3 regions of the Ferdinandcohnia sp. SAFN-114 genome follow, and region 1 is predicted to be linked to each of the others. Evidence: riboswitches for the same ligand, from Rfam matches in the RefSeq annotation. Region 1 holds a riboswitch; each other region holds the start of a gene.

Evidence for each region. Region 1 has a riboswitch for lysine ahead of ACR65M_RS00690 (aspartate kinase). Riboswitches for the same ligand answer to the same signal wherever they lie in the genome.
Region 2: it holds a riboswitch for lysine, as region 1 does, so the genes downstream of both, ACR65M_RS09170 (transporter substrate-binding domain-containing protein) here and ACR65M_RS00690 (aspartate kinase) in region 1, are expected to answer to the same signal.
Region 3: it holds a riboswitch for lysine, as region 1 does, so the genes downstream of both, ACR65M_RS19635 (Na+/H+ antiporter NhaC family protein) here and ACR65M_RS00690 (aspartate kinase) in region 1, are expected to answer to the same signal.

The regions. Positions count from the first base shown of each region.
Region 1 is NZ_JBPFDQ010000001.1:148,189-151,476, reverse strand. Features, by position in the region: gene uvrC (excinuclease ABC subunit UvrC) at 1-1,334, shown strand, start outside; lysine riboswitch at 1,402-1,580, shown strand; gene ACR65M_RS00690 (aspartate kinase) at 1,666-2,910, shown strand.
Region 2 is NZ_JBPFDQ010000022.1:7,726-11,013, reverse strand. Features, by position in the region: gene ACR65M_RS09175 (NupC/NupG family nucleoside CNT transporter) at 1-731, opposite strand, end outside; lysine riboswitch at 975-1,156, shown strand; gene ACR65M_RS09170 (transporter substrate-binding domain-containing protein) at 1,256-2,092, shown strand; gene ACR65M_RS09165 (amino acid ABC transporter permease) at 2,158-2,904, shown strand; gene ACR65M_RS09160 (amino acid ABC transporter ATP-binding protein) at 2,923-3,288, shown strand, end outside.
Region 3 is NZ_JBPFDQ010000071.1:16,629-19,916, reverse strand. Features, by position in the region: gene ACR65M_RS19635 (Na+/H+ antiporter NhaC family protein) at 1-1,400, opposite strand, end outside; lysine riboswitch at 1,528-1,710, opposite strand; gene yunB (sporulation protein YunB) at 1,805-2,563, opposite strand; gene ACR65M_RS19625 (DUF1805 domain-containing protein) at 2,687-2,989, opposite strand; gene ACR65M_RS19620 (bifunctional metallophosphatase/5'-nucleotidase) at 3,113-3,288, opposite strand, start outside.

The DNA of each region.
Region 1 (3,288 bases):
CTTTAAGAAAATGTTCAACATTACCAGATAAGGTTTGTTTATATTATCATATCGGTCAATGTCTAGCCCCTTGTGTCAATGATGTTACCGATGAAACCAATAAAAAAATGGTAGACGATATTATCCGCTTTTTAAATGGTGGATATAAAGAAATCAAAGGCGAGTTGACTGAAAAAATGTTAAAGGCCTCTGAAGAACTCGATTTTGAGAGAGCAAAAGAATACCGTGACCAAATCTCAAATATTGAAACGACAATGGAAAAGCAAAAGATGACAATGACAGACTTTATTGATCGTGATGTATTTGGTTATTCCTATGATAAGGGGTGGATGTGTGTTCAAGTCTTTTTTATCCGTCAAGGAAAATTAATAGAGCGGGATGTTTCTTTATTTCCTTTTTATAACGAGCCTGAACAAGACTTCTTAACCTACCTTGGTCAATTTTATTTAAAAGATAATCATTTTAAACCAAAGGAAGTGTTGCTTCCTAGTTCGATAGACCGTCACATTGTTGAGCAATTATTAGAAGTAGCTGTTCAACAGCCTAGTAGAGGGAAGAAAAAACAATTAATTGACCTAGCTACTAAAAATGCAAAAATTGCGCTAAAGGAAAAATTCGCTTTAATTGAACGAGATGAAGAACGTACAATTAAGGCTGTTGAAAATTTAGGACAGAAGTTAGGGATTTATACACCTCATCGAATCGAAGCATTTGATAATTCAAATATTCAAGGAACAGATCCTGTTTCTGCCATGATTGTGTTTACTGATGGAAAACCTGACAAAAAAGAATATCGAAAGTACAAAATTAAGTCAGTTCAAGGTCCGGATGATTATGAATCGATGAGGGAGGTTGTTCGGAGGAGATATAGCCGTGCATTAAAAGAGAACCTTCCATTGCCAGATTTAATCATTATTGACGGAGGTAAAGGTCATCTTGCTGCAGTAAGGGATATTCTTGAAAATGAATTAGGTTTAGAAATTCCACTAGCAGGACTTGCAAAGGATGATAAACACAGAACGTCCGAGCTCTTAATTGGAGACCCACCTGAGATTGTAGAACTACCTAGAAATAGTCAGGAATTTTATCTTCTACAACGAATTCAAGATGAGGTTCACCGTTTTGCGATTACCTTCCATCGTCAAATCCGTGGAAAAAACGCATTTCAATCTGTGCTCGACGATATTCCTGGAGTTGGGGAAAAACGTAAAAAAGCACTATTAAAGCACTTTGGTTCTATCAAGAAGTTGAGAGAAGCAAGTGTTGAGGATATCCTAAAAGCTAATATTCCTAGACCAACAGCTGAAGCAATTTACGAAAAATTAAAAGAATAGTCGTTGCTATTATAAAAATAGTCTGATATAATGCTTAATAATATAATATTACACTTCAATACGTTGAAGTGAAGATAGAGGTGCGATCTTTATCAGTATGCAATTGGAGGGGTATGAGCCCTAATGATCATTGCAAAAAGGAAAGTTCGCCGAAGTGTAAAAAGGCTCATACTTTTTTATGCTGGTCTTATGTTTAAGAGACATAGGATTGTCAAGATGGATGAATCTTGGAGGGCTATCTCACGAAGTGACACGTAGTACGTTTACGTATATCACAGCAATGAGAATCTCTCATTGCTGTTTTTTATTATTCTAAGAGAGGGTTGAGGGCATGGGGATCATCGTTCAAAAGTTTGGAGGCACCTCTGTTGGGTCACCAGATAGAATTAAAAATGTTGCAAGTCGAGTTATTCAAGAGGTGCAAGCGGGAAATCAAGTTGTTGTTGTTGTTTCGGCAATGGGGAAGACAACCGATCAGCTAGTAAGCTTAGCTAATGAAATTACAAGCGCGCCAAGTAAGCGCGAGATGGATATGTTGTTAAGTACAGGTGAACAAGTAACAATTGCATTATTATCTATGGCTTTACAAGAAAAAGGGTATGAATCCGTTTCGTATACAGGCTGGCAGGCTGGTATTGAAACAGAGGCAATACATAGCAATGCCCGAATTGAAAACATTGAGGTATCAAGAGTATATAAAAGCTTAAAAGAAGGAAAAATCGTTGTCGTTGCTGGATTCCAAGGAGTCAGCAGTTCAGGAGACATTACTACTCTTGGTCGTGGAGGTTCCGATACAACTGCTGTCGCACTTGCAGCGGCGTTAAAGGCGGATAAATGTGACATCTACACAGATGTAACAGGTGTATACACAACTGATCCTCGCGTAGTTCCAACTGCACGAAAACTTCATTCCATTTCTTATGATGAAATGCTGGAGCTTGCAAATCTTGGTGCTGGAGTACTTCACCCACGTGCAGTGGAATTTGCGAAAAACTTCGAATTGCCGCTTGAAGTTCGTTCAAGCTTAGAGCTAGAAAATGGAACCATTATTGAGGAGGAAGTTTCAATGGAAAAGAATCTTGTTGTTAGGGGAATTGCTTTTGAAGACCAAATTACAAGGGTAACAGTATCAGGTTTACCAAATGAATTGCACACACTATCAACTATATTTGGCACACTAGCAAAAAATGGTTTAAATGTAGATATCATTATTCAAAATATGACAGATCATAATCATACAAATATTTCATTCTCCGTAAAAACACCTGATTTACGTGACACACTTGCTGTTTTAGAAAATAACAAGGATTTATTGAAATATGAAAGTATCGAACATGAGGATAGATTAGCAAAGGTTTCAATTGTAGGTTCTGGAATGGTTTCAAACCCAGGTGTAGCCGCTGATATGTTCCAAGTGCTTGCAAATGAAAATATTGAAGTAAAAATGGTAAGTACATCTGAAATTAAAGTATCTACAGTTCTTGAACAAGGCAATATGGTTCGAGCAGTTGAAGCTTTGCATGATTCATTTAATTTAGCTGCTGTTGAAGAAGAAAGAGCGAAAGTCAAACTATAATTTTAGTTAAATGGGTGGTTCAAAGGAATTTGGACACCCTTTTTTTTAAATAGAAGGCTCTTTTCTAAAAAAGATTATTGCTTTCTGATAATAAAGGCAAAACTAGTTGATTAGAGCGTAAGGTGGGGACTCCTTGAAAATGTATTCACAATTTCTTCGTGCGTGGGTTATTTCAAAGAAGCAAATTCAATGTCCAGCGGGAAAAGCGTGAGACTTGAGACCCCGCAGGAGCGGTAGCGACGTGTCCGGTTTCAGCGGCTAGAAACTGAGAAATTTCAACTCCTCCCTCAGAGGCAAAATACGCCTCTTTGTCGTAGTCTCCGACGCACAGGACGTGGCGCTTTAGTCGGCCAATTTACTCGTTTCTGTGCAAGCCGC
Region 2 (3,288 bases), on a different contig from region 1:
CCATCAAGGATATATTCTCCAATCATTTCAAAGAATGATTGTTTTTTTTGATCGCGGATTTCGATCATATCCTCATCTGGATTTACTTCGTACGGATTAACGATAGAAGCGATAATAAACCCGCCAAATAAATTTAACATTACAGCTGTGACAACATATTCTGGCTTTAGCATTGTCATATAAGCGCCGACAATGGACATTGAAACTGTTGACATCGCGGAAGCACATAGGGTATACAACCGTTGTTTGGATAGCATACCTAATTGCTTTTTTAGTGTGATGAAAACTTCCGATTGCCCGACCATCAATGAAGCAACTGCATTATATGATTCAAGTCTACCCATCCCGTTTACTTTACTTAATAACCATCCAATCCCATTCATAATGAATGGTAAAATTTTCAGATACTGGAGAATTCCGATTAATACTGAAATAAATACGATTGGAAGCAATACAGTTAAAAAGAATGGAGCCTCTCCATCGTTCGCCATTCCGCCAAACACAAAGGAAATCCCTTCGCCTGCATATTCAAGCAGTTTATTAAAAAAAGCAGAAATCCCCTGGATGATAATGAAACCAAATCTAGTATTTAATAGTAATATTGATAAAATAATTTGGATGACAATCATGATGAGAATCGGTTTATATTTTACCTCTTTTCGGTTGGAACTTGCCAACCAAGCCAAAAACAAAACAACAAAAATACCTAAAACTGAAAGAGCATATTGCATATGTAACCTCCTGGTGTATTTTTAACATTATGTACATACTCTCGGTATAGTAACCTCTTTTATATGTGATTACAATGTATATTTTGTCCATTTCTTATAACAAGAACACGATATAGATGGCTTATTTTTTTATATATCCCATGTTAAAACAGTAGTTACTGGATTTTCTAATAATTAGTAGTTGACTGATTAGTAGTTACTATTGTAGTATAAAAACACAATTAAATAAGGCCTCACTTTTACTAGTGAGGTAGAGGCGCGATATTTAACAGTCTTTAGTGGAGTTTGAGGAAACAGTGATGCTAGGGAGAAGGAAATGTCGCCGAAGTTTGTAATACCCTCAATATTACATGCTGGGTCTGCAGTTAATAGCTGCAGGACTGTCTCAATAAACCCCCAGTTTATTGAGTTGTGCTATCTCAATTGAGATAAAAGAGAGGACCTTAGGGCAAATTTACTGCGACCTGAGTATATCTCAGGTCGTTTTTTTGTCGAAATTTATAAGAATACGGAGGAGAAACAGCATGAGAAGCAAATTAACAATATTTTTCGTTTTAATCATTTCTACCATTCTATTATTAGCAGGGTGTGGAACAAGTAATAGTTCGGATTCTGGTTCATCAGAAGATAATACATTTAAGGTAGGTCTTGAAGCTGGATATGCACCGTTTAACTGGACTCAAAATGATGATTCCAATGGTGCAGTAAAAATAGACGGTTCTGCAGAGTATGCAGGCGGATATGATGTGGAAATTGCAAAAAAAGTAGCTGAAGGTTTAGGTAAAGAATTAGTGATTGTAAAAACAGAGTGGGATGGTCTTGTACCAGCTTTAACATCAGGCAAAATTGATGCAATCATAGCTGGTATGTCACCAACAGCAGAACGAAAAGAAACAATCGATTTTTCGGATAATTACTATACTTCAAATTTAGTTATGGTTGTGAAAAAAGGCAGCACTTATGAAGGTGCTACTTCTATCCAAGATTTTAAAGGAGCAAAAATTACTGCTCAATTAAATACATTCCACTATACAGTAATCGACCAAATTGAAGGTGTCGAAAAGAAAACGGCGATGGACAACTTCCCAGCAATGAGAGTAGCACTTGAATCAGGAATGATTGATGGTTACGTGTCAGAACGTCCAGAGGGTATTAGTGCTTCATCTGCTAATGAAAATTTTGTAATGGTGGAATTTGAAGATGGATTTGAAACTTCAGAAGATGATACAGCAATTGCTGTCGGACTTCAAAAGGGCAGCGAATTAACAGAAAAAATCAATGAGATTTTATCAGGTATCTCAGAAGAAGAACGTACAAGCATTATGGATTCGGCTATTCAAAATCAACCAGCAGCAGAATAATAAATACAGGGAACCGACTGTATATCAACATACAGTCGGTTATATAGGGCTAAGGAGGAGAAGAAATGAGTTTTGAGTGGGTCATTAAAATAATTATCGAAAACTGGCCAATGTTCCTTCGTGGTGCGGGTTTAACACTCTTGATCGCTCTTATCGGGACGGTCTTTGGGGCAATGATTGGATTGCTAGCAGGAGTTATCCGTACAATTCCAATGCCCGAACGTGGTGTGAACAAAATATTTTTAAAAGTCATTAATGCCATCCTCTCCATCTATATTGAATTCTTCCGTGGAACACCGATGATTGTACAAGCAATGGTTATCTATTATGGTTCTGCGTTAGCATTTGGGATAGATATGAATGTTTTTGTTGCAGCGATCATTGTTGTCTCAATCAATACAGGGGCATATATGGCTGAGTATGTTCGTGGTGGGATTGTTTCGATTGATAAAGGACAGTTTGAAGCAGCACATGCAATTGGAATGAATCATTTCCAAACGATGTGGAACGTTGTCTTACCACAGGTTATACGTAATATTCTACCTGCAACAGGTAATCAATTTGTGATTAATATTAAAGATACCTCCGTTCTGAACGTGATTTCAGTGACAGAATTATATTTCGTGACAAAATCGATATCAGGCAATAACTTTAGATATTTTGAATCGTTTTTCGTAGCATGTATGATTTATTTTGTGATGACCTTCATTGTTACAAGAATTCTATTATACTTTGAAAGAAAATTAGATGGCTCTGATAATTATACGATGATTGGGAACGATCGACCGATACAAGTTAATCAACAACAATAGGAAGAAGGAGGAGAGAACATGGAAAAGGTTATTGATATTCAACATTTAAGCAAATCCTTTGGCACTCATGAAGTATTAAGGGATATTGATTTCTCGGTGAATAAAGGAGAAGTTGTCTCCATCATCGGTTCCTCCGGATCCGGTAAATCAACTCTTCTTCGTTGTATTAATCTATTAGAAAGACCTAGCGGTGGGCAAATTATCTATCAAGGTGAAAATATTTTGGATAACAAGCATGATGTCGCTACCTACCGAAGACATTTAGGAATGGTCTTCCAACAATTTAATCTTTTCAATAATCATAATGTCCTAAGCAATTGTGTAGTAGGGCAAATAAAAGTATTGAAACGCACGAAGGAAGAAGCGGAAAGAGTAGCGATGAAA
Region 3 (3,288 bases), on a different contig from region 1:
CCAGTGGAGGACAGAATAGTTGTATCTGATATTGGTGAACAATGATCACCAAACACGGAACCCGCTAGGACAGCAGCTAAGGCAGGAAGTAGTAAATTAATATCTGATGCCGCTACAATGTCTCCTGCAATCGGAAGCATCATTCCAAAAGTTCCCCAAGACGTCCCTGTCGCAAATGCCATAAAGCCGGCTACAACAAATAATATGACCGGTAAAAATGCAATATTTAAATTAGACCTTTCTACGAGGCTCGCTAGATATTTACCTGTTTCAATTTGTCCAATCAAGTCAACAATTACCCAAGCAAATAGTAAAATGTATACAGCTGGGAGCATTGATTTTATCCCTTCAACAATTCCCTTAGGAAGAAGTCCAATGTTTAAAGCTTTTTTTGCATAAACCTGAACAAAGAATAAAATAAGTGTTACAAGAATACCTAGGATTCCACCAGATAATAGAGATCCTGTTACATCCGTATTTTCAAAAATTGTAAAAATGGTTATATTACCTTCAGAAGCTCTATAGCCTGTCCATAATAAGGAACCAACCGTACCGACGACTAATGCAATAATCGGCCAAACCAAATCACCAACAGTACCTTTCTCACTTTGAGGTAATTCCTGTTTTAATTCCCCTAATACCGGTTTTTCAGGGTCTGTTACTTCCCCTGTTGTTAATGCACGATTTTCATGGGTTTTCATACTACCAAAATTAATATTAAAAATGGCTACAGCTATTACCATTAAAATCGAAACGAGTACATAAAGGTTTAACGGAATCATTCGAATAAATGCAGATAACGGAGAAAACTCCGATACACCATGTGTTACTAAGATAGGTGCCAAGATTGCAATAATATAAGCACCCCAGCTAGAAATTGGTGAGACAACACAAATTGGTGCGGATGTTGAATCAATAATATAGGCTAGCTTTGCACGTGAAACTTTATTTCGGTCTGTAATTGGTCTACTTACTTGTCCAACAGCCAAGGCATTAAAATAATCATCAATAAAAATAATAACACCTAAAACAGCTGCTAAAAGCTGTGCACCCGTTCTCGTTCTTACTTTTGTTTGCGCCCATTCACCAAAAGCACGGCTACCGCCAGAGATGGAGATAAAGGCAGTAATAACTCCTAATAAGAATAAAAACAATATGATATATACATTCCATGTATTAAGTTCGCCTTCTGAAACGAAGACTCCTTTAATGCTATTCCAGATAGTGAGTAAAACGTCTTGTAGCCAAGCTCCGACTCCTTCATTCGTTAGTACATTTCCATGTAATATGAATGCAGCCGAAACAATGCCGACTCCAAGTGATAGTAAAACCCTTCTTGTTAAAACAACCATGAGAAGCGCAATGATCGGTGGGATAATTGAATATATTGTTCCAGACATGATATGTGATTCCTCCAAGTGTTATTTTGGAGGGCGTGGTGAAAGAAGATACTCTTTAGAAGACAAAAAGAGAGTATGATAGAAAATAACTATCATTACTCTCTGTAATGTTATGTTATCCTCCATCACGATCAGTAGCCCTCCATTATAGATCATTTCTATAATGACAGTGTTACCCTTTTTCAAGGCAACCCCAACAAAAATAACATTGACGTGTTTATTTTTGCTTCGGCAAAAAATCCTTTCAACTATGATCTACGTTGTCATCCTCACATAGTTTACTCTTATTTTCTGCACCTCTACCTCATCGATCCGATAAGGTGGTGTATTCATTTTTATTAATTCCATCGCTAGTATATCTGATTTTTCACTTAGATTCAACTATTCTAGTATAGTATTTTTTACTAATTTGTCGGTATCTCTATCGAAGGAGATGAATCCCCACCATTATTATAGAAGTCTGGAACATCATGTAAAATGTTTTGATTGATTACAGGGATAATTGTTTCAATTTCAACCTCTCCTGTTGAGAAAGGTAAAATAACCTGCATCGTCACTGTCGCAAGAACATTATATTGAAACCACCCATTATTAATCCCCCACTCATCAATTCTTCCTTGTGGCGTAGTTTCTCCAAATCCAATCATATGAAAACGAATTGGTATTTGTGGACCTAAGTTTCCTAAGAGGGCATTATTGGTTGCTTCCCCAAGGGGTACTTTAAAAACAAAGCCCGTTTGTCCACTGGCATCATCCGTTTCAATTTCTAAATCAGGATATTCAAGTTTATTAATTTCACCTTCATTTACATACTTTAAGTACCGCTCAATATTTCCGAGTGTCTTTGTCGCCATTTTATTGACGACCTGAGTATTGTAACTAATCACTTTCCCATTTTCATCTGTTTGCACAATACTTAAATCCTCTTGGACCAATTCTTCCTCGTTTAATTGTTGGTTAATAGCGTTTTTAATAACTGTGGCAGCAACCTTCTTCGTTTCATTTTCAGCATATGCCATGAGTGCGGGCTCTATCGCTTTGTTAATAATGAATAAACCGATAACAGTTGAGAGAATAAAAAATACGAATGTTAATAAGAAGACGTAACGGAAAGGCAAGGGCCCTTTCCTTCTTGGTTGTAGACGAGCTCTATACTTTCCCAAACGAAAATCCCCCCTTACAAGCTATGTGTATGCAAGTAAGGAGGGATGTACGATAACTATTTTGTTCGACAATGTTCAAGTGATGCCACGTTCTTTTATATGGTATACCTTCTCAGGTTAATTTTAGATCATTTTTAGTAGGGCGTCTCTGCCTTTCATGCCTACTGTAATGCCTCGGTTTTCGGCTTCAATTGTAATTGATTCAAGAGGGGCTTCCAGTAATTGCTCGATTGTACGAACACCAACTGCCCTACCAGCAATAATGCCTCGTTCTTTAAGTTTTTCGTTTAATAATGCAACATCGAGAGCTCCGCACATAATATAGCCATTTTCATTCGTGACTGCCATAAAATTTGTCTTAGGCAGGTTAACGGTAATGGCTGTAAATTGATGATTATCAATTACGATTGGTGTCATTGAGACCATTCCTAGCACACTCCTTTCCCTAACTAATTTATGTAACGGGAAAGTGATTTGTGTTTGAAATAGTACTAGTCATAGACCTATCTTTCTCTAATCCTTTTGACTAAGTATCTTTAGTACGTTTTGCTAATTGTTTTTTAATTTTTCAGCTAAAAGATCTCGTAAGAATTCTGGCATATAGTATTTTTTATCCTTTGCATCCCGTATGACAGGAAAGAGTGAACCGAATGTGAACATATCAATGGTAGCAATTGAATACGTTTTGTCAGGATCGAGGTCCTCCCCATTGATTTTAATATCGG